Regions from separate parts of the Kosakonia sp. SMBL-WEM22 genome, predicted to be linked through region 1. Evidence: riboswitches for the same ligand, from Rfam matches in the RefSeq annotation. Region 1 holds a riboswitch; each other region holds the start of a gene.
What was found. A riboswitch is a leader RNA that binds a small molecule or an ion and turns the genes downstream of it on or off. The one in region 1 is predicted to bind thiamine pyrophosphate.

Region 1 (3,272 bases):
GTGGTGAACCGGGCCGATACCCTCGCCCACTTCAAGCGTATCGGCCTGTGCCAGCGCAGCGGTAAGCCACGTTTTCGCCTCTGCAACCGTTTCAGCCCAGCCGTTATGGCGTGGACGCAGCGCCGCCAGCGCCGCCGAGAGTGTGCAGCCTGTACCATGGCTGTTTTTAGTTGCAATACGTACGGTGGTAAAGCGCTGTGCGCCATCGCGAGTAAAGAGCCAGTCCGGGCTTTCGGCGTCGTCCAGATGACCGCCCTTCATCAATACCGCCTCACAACCGAGCGCTAACAGGGCTTCGCCCTGCTGACGCATCTCGCGCTCGCTGCGCGCGTGGGGCGCATCTAACAGCACAGCCGCCTCCGGCAGATTGGGCGTGATAAGTGAAACCTGCGGCAGTAAATGCTGGCGCAGGGAGGCAACCGCCGATGGGGATAACAGCGGATCGCCACTTTTCGCCAGCATCACCGTATCGAGCACTACATTGCGCACCTGGTAATGGCGCAAGCGCTCCGCCACCGCTTCCACAATATCCGTTTCGGCCAGCATGCCAATTTTGGTGGTGTCGATGCGTACATCGCTCAACACCGAGTCCAGCTGGGCGGCAACAAAAGCAGGCTCAATGCGGTACACCGACTGCACACCGCGCGTATTTTGCGCCACCAGCGCCGTGATCACTGAACAGCCATAAGCGCCCAGCGCCGAAAAGGTTTTCAAATCCGCCTGGATCCCCGCCCCGCCGCTCGGGTCGGTGCCGGCAATGGTTAAGGCATTAATCCGTTTCATCATACCCCCTCCCCATTTGCAGCCAGTGCATCAAGAAAGGCGGGGACGAAACTGCCAGGGCCAGCGCTCTGCTTCACCGCGCGGCTACCCGCCTGCTTCATTATCCGGCAGGCTGACGCAACGTTGAGGAGCCGCCCACCCGGTAAGGCGCAGCAGGCGGCCACTACCGCTGAGAGCGCGCAGCCGGTGCCAACCACGCGCGTCATCAACGGATCCCCGCCGCTGACGCTCAGGGTTTCTCTACCATCGGTGATGTAATCAATCTCTCCGCTCACAGCGACGACTGCGCCGGTCTGTTGTGCCAGCTGCTGCGCTGCGGGCACCGCCGCCAGCGCACTGTCGGTGGTATCGACGCCGCGCCCGCCGCCTGGCATACCGGCCAGGGCGAGGATCTCAGAGGCGTTGCCGCGAATGGCGGCCGGTCGCAGAGAGAGGAGTTGCTGGCAGAAAGTGGTGCGAAACGCGAGTGCGTCAACCGCAACGGGATCGAGCGTCCAGGGCGTTTGTGCCTGGTTGGCGCGCTCGATTGCGGCGCGCATGGCTTCTGCGCGCTCGCGCGTCAGCGTGCCGACATTGATAAGCAAGGCATCGGCAATGGCGCTGAACTGCTGCGCCTCTTCGCTATCGATAACCATCGCTGGCGATGCGCCGAGCGAGAGCAGCACGTTGGCGGTAAAGGTTTGTACGACGTCATTGGTCATACAGTGAACAAGTGGGGAGAGTGTGCGGAGTTGCTGTAACGCGTGTGCAGCGTGCACAGGATCAAGCAGGTCAGGTTGCATCTTTTTTGCTCCTGCCCGGCGTGAAGAAGGGATGCCGGGCAGGCATCTGACTTCCCTACGCTGGCATTATCCAGATCAGGTGGTACGGGTATTTCTCAGCCTTCACAAAGAAGGGCACCCCGAGTCATAACATCAATAAATTGTGGTGAAACCGTTCAGTAGCTTAATGCTGATAGATGACAGTGTAAATGCGCAGTTGCCAACGCGCTCAGTGGCGAATCTGCGCCAGCTCCGCTTCGGTAAGCCCGGTCATGCTCATCACCGTGCTGCGATCGAGGCCGTTTTGCAGCATCGCCCGGGCGATGCGGAGCGCCTCTTCTTTGCGCCCCTTCTCGATACCGCGCTGCTCGCCGATCTCAAGGCCTATTGCGATACCTATTTGTTCAAGCTGCTGTGCAATTGTCATTAATTGGTCCTCATGCTGTGGCGCCTTGAGCGCCAGTTCACGTACAAAGGCGTGCGCATCTGCTGCCTCGCCAACGTACACCAGGTAGTTTATCAGCGAAGCTAATTGCTGTCGTGTGATGTGTTCGTTCACTAACAGCGTCGCGAGGCGGTCCAGAATTTCGCTTAAATCGCGCTGATGGATATGTTTTTGTAACAGCGTCAGCGCCGCCATACTGCGGTGATTCATTATTTCGTTATCCGGGATGATCGAGACATCAACGAGCGGAAAGCTGCTGCTATAGAGCTCTTGTGCAGTTGTCGGGCTGACAAACAGCTCTAACCAGTTCGTTGACCAGGGATAAGGGGTGCGCTTGCCGGTATAAAAAAGCAGGGGAATAACTAACGGTAGCGATTTATGTCCGGCATCGAGGTGCCTCTGCATCGCGGCAATCGCGTAACGTAGTAACCTAAAGGCCATATGGCGATCGGGGGTAGATTGATGCTCAATCAATACATGAATATACCCCTACCCTGCGCGTGTTTTCAGGCTGTAGAGCACATCACTGTAATAAGCCCGCAGGTTCTCTTCAACGAAACTGCCTGACTCCAACTTTAGGGTGCGTAAATCGCAGAGTGCCAGTAAATGCGCGGGCAAGTGAATTTCGATAAAATCCCTGGCCGTCGTCGGGTTGGTCAGAAACTGTTTGAATGCCGCATCGTGCGGCGTGGGGGTGATCTTTTTTTTGCGTTGCGTGATCGTATCGGTCATGAAGGATTTGCCTCCCTGGCTTGCGTTCTTTCCCTCTAAATAACATTAAAACCTGACCACGCCCAGATGTGCTTTTTCCGAAAAAAATTAATTAACTTTTCCTTTTACTTCATCAGCTTATGTGCAATGACTTTTAACTGCTGGGCGATCTCCTGCAGGTTTGCGCTCTGCTCCTGCAATGCGCCGGTTGAGTGACGCACAATCAGCCGTGCGGGCAGCACGGATGAACTGCGGGCGGCGTCGCCGTGGCCGCTGTCGAGCAGACGACGCACCGCCTCTTTGCCCTGCAAATCGAGATCCAGCGAGACAGTAGTTAACGATGGGTGGAAGAAGGAGCTTTCATAGGTGTCGTCATAGCCGATTACCGATTTCTCGCCGGGAATGGCAATCTGATGTTGATGAAATGCGCTCAGCACGCCAAGCGCCATCTGGTCATTCCCCACCAGCACCGCGCTAAAGTTGGGCGTTTCGCGCAGCATCTGCAGTGCCCCGGCGTAACCGCTCTGGGCATCCCAGTTGCCGTGGAACACTTTCACCGGTTTCAGGCCGTA
Region 2 (3,272 bases), 2.4 Mb from region 1:
AGCAGTGCCAGCACAATTAATAGCGTATCGGCGATACGGCTAAACCCGCTGCTCTGTGGGTCACGCCAGCCCTGAATATGATGGCTGCCGACGGCGAAAGCTTTACTCATCCGCTGGCTTAACAGCACCAGCCCGAGGCAGCAGATCATCTGGATTATCGCCAGCATCGCCGCGCGGGCGGGATCGAAATCAAAGCTGAGCGCCTGGTAGATGGCAAGCTCAATGGTGGTTGCCTGCGGGCCGCCGCCGAGCGACAGTACAGTGGCGAAACTGGCGAAGCAGAGCATAAAGATCAGCGCTGCCACCGGCGGGATCTGGCGGCGCAGCCAGGGCCACTCGACAAAGCGAAAGAAGGCCCAGCCGCGCATCCCGAGCTGGGCTGCCAGCTGGCGCTGCTCACCGGGGATCTGCTCCAGCGCTTGCAGCAGCAGGCGCGAGGCCATCGGCAGGTTAAAGAAGAGGTGCGCCAGCAGGATGCCCTGTAAGCCGTAGGGCGAAAAAGTCCACTCAATGCCGAGCATCTGGCAGAGCGCGGCGAGCCACCCCTGGCGACCATAGACGCTGAGAATGCCAAACACCGCCACCAGCACCGGCAGGATCAGCGTCATCGCGCACAGGCGCAGCAGCAACTGGCGGCCGGGAAAACGACGCCGATAGAGCGCACGGGCAAGGAAAATGGCGGGCACCACGGAGAGCAGGGCGGAGAGAAACGCCTGCCAGAAGGAGAAACGCACCACGTGCCACAGGTAGCTGTCCGACAAAAAGTCAGATATTCCTCCGACAGGTGCGTTTTGCCACAGCGCGAAAAAGGCTGCCAGCGCCACCGCCACCATCAGCGTGGCGGCGGTGAGGCCAGGAAGCAGCCAGCCGGGGATTAGCGGCTGACGGCGCGTTGCCACGAGGCTATCCATGCTGCGCGCTGGGCGGCCACCTCTTGCGGCGAGAATTGCAGCGAGGTTTGCGGTTTCTCAAGTTGGTCAAAACCGGCGGGCAGCGTGACGTTGCTCACCGGATACATCCAGTTGCCAGCAGGGATAGCGCTCTGGAAGGCGGGTGAAACCATAAATTTAAGGAATTTCTCCGCCAGCTCCGGCTGTTTGCTGGCGGCGGTGCGTGCCGCAACTTCAACCTGCAGGTAGTGGCCTTCGCTGAAGTTCGCCGCCGCGTAGTTCTCTTCCTTCTCTTCGATGATGTGGTAGGCAGGCGAGGTGGTGTAGCTCAGCACCAGATCGCTCTCGCCTTTCAAAAAGAGGCCGTAGGCTTCGCTCCACCCTTTGGTGACGGTAACGGTTTTGCCCGCCAGCTTTTGCCAGGCTTCAGGGGCTTTATCGCCATAGACTTTCTGCATCCACAGCAGCAGGCCGAGCCCAGGCGTGCTGGTGCGCGGATCTTCATAAATCACCCGCCACTTCTGGTCGCTTTCGACCAGCTCTTTCAGGCTCTTCGGCGGATTTTTCAGTTTGGTTTTGTCATAGACGAAGGCGAACCAGCCGTAATCGAACGGCACAAAGGTCTCATTGTTCCATCCGCCTGGCACCTTAACCGCGTCATCCGGCACGCCGCTTTTGGCGAAGAGTTTGGTCTGGGTCGCGGCTTCCAGCAGGTTGTTATCGAGACCGAGCACGACATCTGCCTTGCTCTTTTTGCCCTCCATACGCAGACGATTGAGCAGTGAGACGCCATCTTCCAGCGCCACGAACTTCAGCTCGCAGTTACAGTCGGCTTCAAAGGCTTTTTTTACCGCAGGGCCAGGACCCCATTCGGCGGCGAAGGAGTCATAGGTGTAGACGGTCAGGATAGGTTTAGCGAAAACGGGCGCGGCAACTAACAGCAGCAGTGACAACGATTTTTTTAACACTTTGCACCTCATAAATGGGTGGCAAAGGATTTTGAGAGAGCCTCAAATCCCTTCGCCGGCGTTATCCGGATCAGGTTCGACGGGTATTTTCTCAGCACGCGCGTGAAGCGCAGCACCCCGTTGAGAACGGCGCTATTGTAATGATTTGGTAAACAATCTGAAAGCATTACGGATCCGGCGGCGCAAACCAGGCCGATTTAAAGTCAAACCAGCCGAGGGTATTCATGCGCAGCCCGCGCATGGTGCGCTGCCCCTGGATGCGAAGCCAGTGATGGATCAGCGGTACAATCGCTTTACTCGCCAGCAGCTGTTGCGACCACATCGCCAGGTTCATCTCCCCGGCGCGCCAGCGCGCGGCGTCCGCCTGCCAGTCGCGCGGGATGCAGTGTTGCAGCAACGGCACTTCATAGAGGTTAGCGAAAACCGAGAAATCGAGCGGTAGCGTGAAGTTGGCGCTGTTAAGCCAGATATCGCTCTCTGTTTCGCCGCGGTGCCAGGCATCGTAATCCACCTCCTCAATCAGTAACTTAACGCCATGTTCTGCCAGCAGCGTGCTCATGGTGTGGGCGATGGCCTGGTGCTCGTTATGCTCGCGGTAGAAGGTGAGGGTCAGCGTCTCCAGCCCGGCGGGTTTCTCACCGCTGCCGGGGCGCGCGTGGTGCCAGCGCGGCAGTAAGCCGTAGGCGGGAAACCAGTAGCGCTGGTTCTGTTCGCTGGCGTGCCACAGCAGATTTGTTGGCGAGAGGATCCGGCTTACCCACTCGCGCACTGCCGGGTTTGCACCACGGCTGGATCGCGCGTCAAACAGCAAATAGTAGCAGCCCTCTTCGAGACGGCTCTCCACCGCTTTTTCGCCCTCGGTTGGCCCTTCAAGCGTCAGGCCGCAAGTGGTCTCATCTCCAACATCTGGTAACACCCAGACATTTACTTCATCAATCAGGGCGCGAAACCCAAAGTAATCCTCAAAGGCGTGGATTTTTAGCTGGTTGCGGGTGTTGCGCATTACCGCGTAAGGGCCAGTGCCAATCGGCTGGCTGGCAAAGTTCGCCAGCGTCTCCCACTCCTGCGGCAGGATCATTGCTGGCACGTGACCCATTAGCCACGGCAGCCAGCTGTCGGGCTGCAAGAGGTGAATGTCAAGGGTCCACGGCGTCGGCGAAACGATATCGCGGATATGGGAGTAGAGCGGCAGGGCGCTGGCACGCCGCAGGGAGGCGATAACATCCGCCATCTCCAGCTCGCGGCCGTGGTGAAAGTGGATGCCGGGGCGTAAGTAGAAGCGCCAGTGCAGGGGAGAGATCGCTTTCCAGTGGTGAGCAATATCGGCTTCCAGTTCCCCGTTTTCCTCATTTATGCGCGTCAGGGTGCTGAATATCTGCCGCGCCATATGGGTTTCGGAGCGGCGCAGCGGCGA
Region 3 (3,272 bases), 1.5 Mb from region 1:
CATTGCGGCACAGCGACATAAAATCGCCCGCTTGCGCACGGGTTGCCTTATATTCCGGCAAATAGCGGCCTGCCTGGCGCATCATCCATACCGGCGTCATATCTACTGGCTGGCGCTGAAGCGCGCGCAGGTAACGATCGTTTTTCAGTTCGGTCATTGTCAGTTCCTCAAGCGTCAGGCCGCCAGTATATACACCTTATTCGCTCTCTGCCCGACACATCGCCACGGTATCCTCGATCAGGCGGCGCGCGACGGTACCCGGCGGCGGAAGCAGCGGCAGGTCGTCATAGCGATACCAGCCAGCATCAATTAGCTCTTTGGTATCAATGACGATCTCCCCGCTCTCGTACTCGGCCATAAAGGCAGTCATTAATGATTGCGGGAAGGGCCACGGCTGAGAGGTGACATAACGCAGGTTCTTGATTTTAATCCCGCTCTCCTCCATCACCTCGCGCGCTACCGCCTGCTCCAGCGTCTCGCCGACTTCAACAAATCCGGCCAGCACGGTATACACGCCATTGCGATGACGCGTATGCTGGGCAAGTAGTAGACTGTCATCGCGGCGAATAGCGACAATAATGCAGGGGGCAATTTGTGGATAGTAGCGTTCCCGGCAGTGGTCGCAGAGCATCGCCCATTCGGTTTTACTGGGGTGCATGGTGTGCCCGCAGTAGCCGCAAAACTTATGCGATCGGTAAAACTCGGCCAGCTGTACGCCGCGCCCGGCTAACTGGAACAGCGCGGTATCCTGATCGATCAGTAAACGTACCGATCCCATCTCGTGGGAACGCTGCTGGCGAACAAGCCAAACGCTCTCTCCCTGCCATTCGCCGATAATTTGCGCGGGTTGACCCACAAGATCGAAATTTCCTGCCTCTCCATGTGGTAATTCTCCAGCGGGCAACCATAATTTTTGTTCATGGCTGACTATCCACCAGCCACGGTGATGAGCTTCAAGAGTTTGTACCATTGCGCGACCTTAGCTTCACTGGCATGTTATTAACATTATTATTACATCATTTTTAATCTTACATTTTGCGGAGTCATTTATGCTGAACCAGTTAGAAAGCCTGACAGAACGACTGGGGGGAAGTAACAAGCTTGTCGATTTCTGGCTCAACGAGCGTAAGCAGCTTCTTATCTCCTATTACAACCTGGTGGGGATCAAGCCGGGCAAAGGATCGTACATGCAGCTCAACGAAAAAGCGCTGGATGATTTTTGCCATAATCTGGTTGAATATCTTTCCGCCGGTCATTTCACTATTTATGAACGCATCATCAAGGAAATGGAAGGTGCCAGCCCCCTTTTAGCGGCTACCCAGCTCTACCCACAGCTGGAGGCTAACACTGTTGAAATCATGAAACATTATGATTCCAGCCTCGAACAATCCATCGATGATGATAACTGCATGGAGTTCCAGCAGGCTCTCTCAGACATCGGTGAAGCGCTGGCGGCGCGTTTTACGCTGGAAGATCAGCTGATCACACTGGCGTACGACAACCAGCTCAGCGAAAGCGCCAATGATGAAAGCGGGATGGCGCGCCCGGCTTGAGTTCTTAAGCATTAACGCGTAGTTTAAAAAACAGTCCCCCGCTTCGGGCGGGGGTTTTTCTTGTCGGAGTGCCACTCTTTTACACCCACGCTTGCTGAAAGTTGAAGTGTAAAAAGGCTGAGACCGTTAATTCGGGATCCGCGGAACCTGATCAGGCTAATACCTGCGAAGGGAACAAGAGTAATCCATCCTCAACACCACCCTTACGGGCGGTTTGCTGCCATTACTCCATCCGTCGTCTGACAAGCCATCTCCTTTGACACTGGAATGAGCTATGTCTACTACTCAACGTTCACGCCGTGAACAACGCGCCCAGGCGCAACACTTTATCGATACGCTGGAAGGCACCGCTTTCCCCAACTCCCGCCGCATCTACCTCACCGGCTCACAGCCCGATATTCGCGTGCCGATGCGCGAAATCCAGCTCAGCCCGACGCTTGTCGGCGGCTCCAAAACCGCCCCGCAGTACGAAGAGAACGAAGCGGTGCCGGTGTATGACACCTCTGGCCCCTACGGCGATCCGGCGATTGCCATCAATGTGCAGCAGGGCCTGGCTAAGCTGCGCGCAGCGTGGATCGCGGCGCGTGATGATAGCGAAGAGCTGGACCATCGCAGTTCAGCCTATACCAACCAACGCCTGGCAGATGACGGCCTTGATGCCTTGCGTTTTAACGGCCTGCTGACGCCGCGCCGCGCCAAAGCGGGTAAATGCGTGACGCAGTTGCACTATGCCCGTTTGGGCATCATTACCCCGGAGATGGAGTTTATCGCCCTGCGTGAAAACATGGGGCGCGAGCGCATTCGTAGTGAAGTGCTGCGCCGACAGCACCCGGGCGAAGGGTTTGGCGCGCGGCTGCCGGAGAACATTACGCCGGAGTTTGTCCGCGCGGAAGTGGCGGCGGGCCGGGCCATCATTCCCGCCAACATCAACCATCCAGAATCAGAGCCGATGATCATTGGTCGCAACTTCCTCGTAAAGGTGAACGCCAATATCGGCAACTCTGCCGTCACCTCATCGATTGAAGAAGAAGTGGAGAAGCTGGTGTGGTCAACCCGCTGGGGCGCGGATACGGTGATGGATCTCTCCACCGGGCGCTACATTCATGAAACCCGCGAGTGGATCTTGCGTAATAGCCCGGTGCCGATCGGCACGGTTCCGATCTATCAGGCACTGGAGAAGGTCAACGGGATCGCTGAAGATCTGAGCTGGTCAGTCTTCCGCGACACCCTGCTGGAGCAGGCGGAACAGGGGGTCGACTACTTCACCATCCACGCCGGTGTGCTGCTGCGCTATGTGCCGATGACCGCGCAGCGCCTGACGGGCATTGTCTCGCGCGGCGGCTCGATCATGGCGAAGTGGTGCCTCTCGCACCACCAGGAGAACTTCCTCTACACCCATTTCCGTGAAATCTGCGAAATCTGCGCGGCTTACGATGTCTCTTTATCACTCGGCGACGGCCTGCGGCCGGGATCGATTCAGGACGCCAATGACGAAGCGCAATTCGCCGAGCTACATACGCTCGGTGAACTGACCAAAATCGCCTGGGAGTATGACGTGCAGGTGATGATTGAAGGCCCCGGCCATGTGCCGATGCAGATGATCCGCCGCAATATGACCGAGGAGCTGGAGAGCTGCCACGAAGCGCCCTTCTACACTCTTGGGCCGCTCACTACCGATATCGCGCCGGGTTATGACCACTTCACCTCTGGTATCGGCGC

Region 2: another riboswitch for thiamine pyrophosphate. It lies ahead of thiB (thiamine ABC transporter substrate binding subunit); the one in region 1 lies ahead of thiM (hydroxyethylthiazole kinase).
Region 3: another riboswitch for thiamine pyrophosphate. It lies ahead of thiC (phosphomethylpyrimidine synthase ThiC); the one in region 1 lies ahead of thiM (hydroxyethylthiazole kinase).

What each region holds. Positions count from the first base shown of each region.
Region 1 covers NZ_CP051488.1:3,215,775-3,219,046, forward strand. The annotation lists gene thiD (bifunctional hydroxymethylpyrimidine kinase/phosphomethylpyrimidine kinase) at 1-783, opposite strand, end outside; gene thiM (hydroxyethylthiazole kinase) at 783-1,565, opposite strand; TPP riboswitch at 1,601-1,697, opposite strand; partial or broken gene HF650_RS15485 (Rpn family recombination-promoting nuclease/putative transposase) at 1,774-2,721, opposite strand; gene HF650_RS15490 (LacI family DNA-binding transcriptional regulator) at 2,826-3,272, opposite strand, start outside.
Region 2 covers NZ_CP051488.1:853,897-857,168, forward strand. The annotation lists gene thiP (thiamine/thiamine pyrophosphate ABC transporter permease ThiP) at 1-899, opposite strand, end outside; gene thiB (thiamine ABC transporter substrate binding subunit) at 875-1,858, opposite strand; TPP riboswitch at 1,888-1,988, opposite strand; gene sgrR (HTH-type transcriptional regulator SgrR) at 2,025-3,272, opposite strand, start outside.
Region 3 covers NZ_CP051488.1:4,756,653-4,759,924, forward strand. The annotation lists gene hemE (uroporphyrinogen decarboxylase) at 1-157, opposite strand, end outside; gene nudC (NAD(+) diphosphatase) at 197-970, opposite strand; gene rsd (sigma D regulator) at 1,050-1,553, shown strand; TPP riboswitch at 1,608-1,744, shown strand; gene thiC (phosphomethylpyrimidine synthase ThiC) at 1,828-3,272, shown strand, end outside.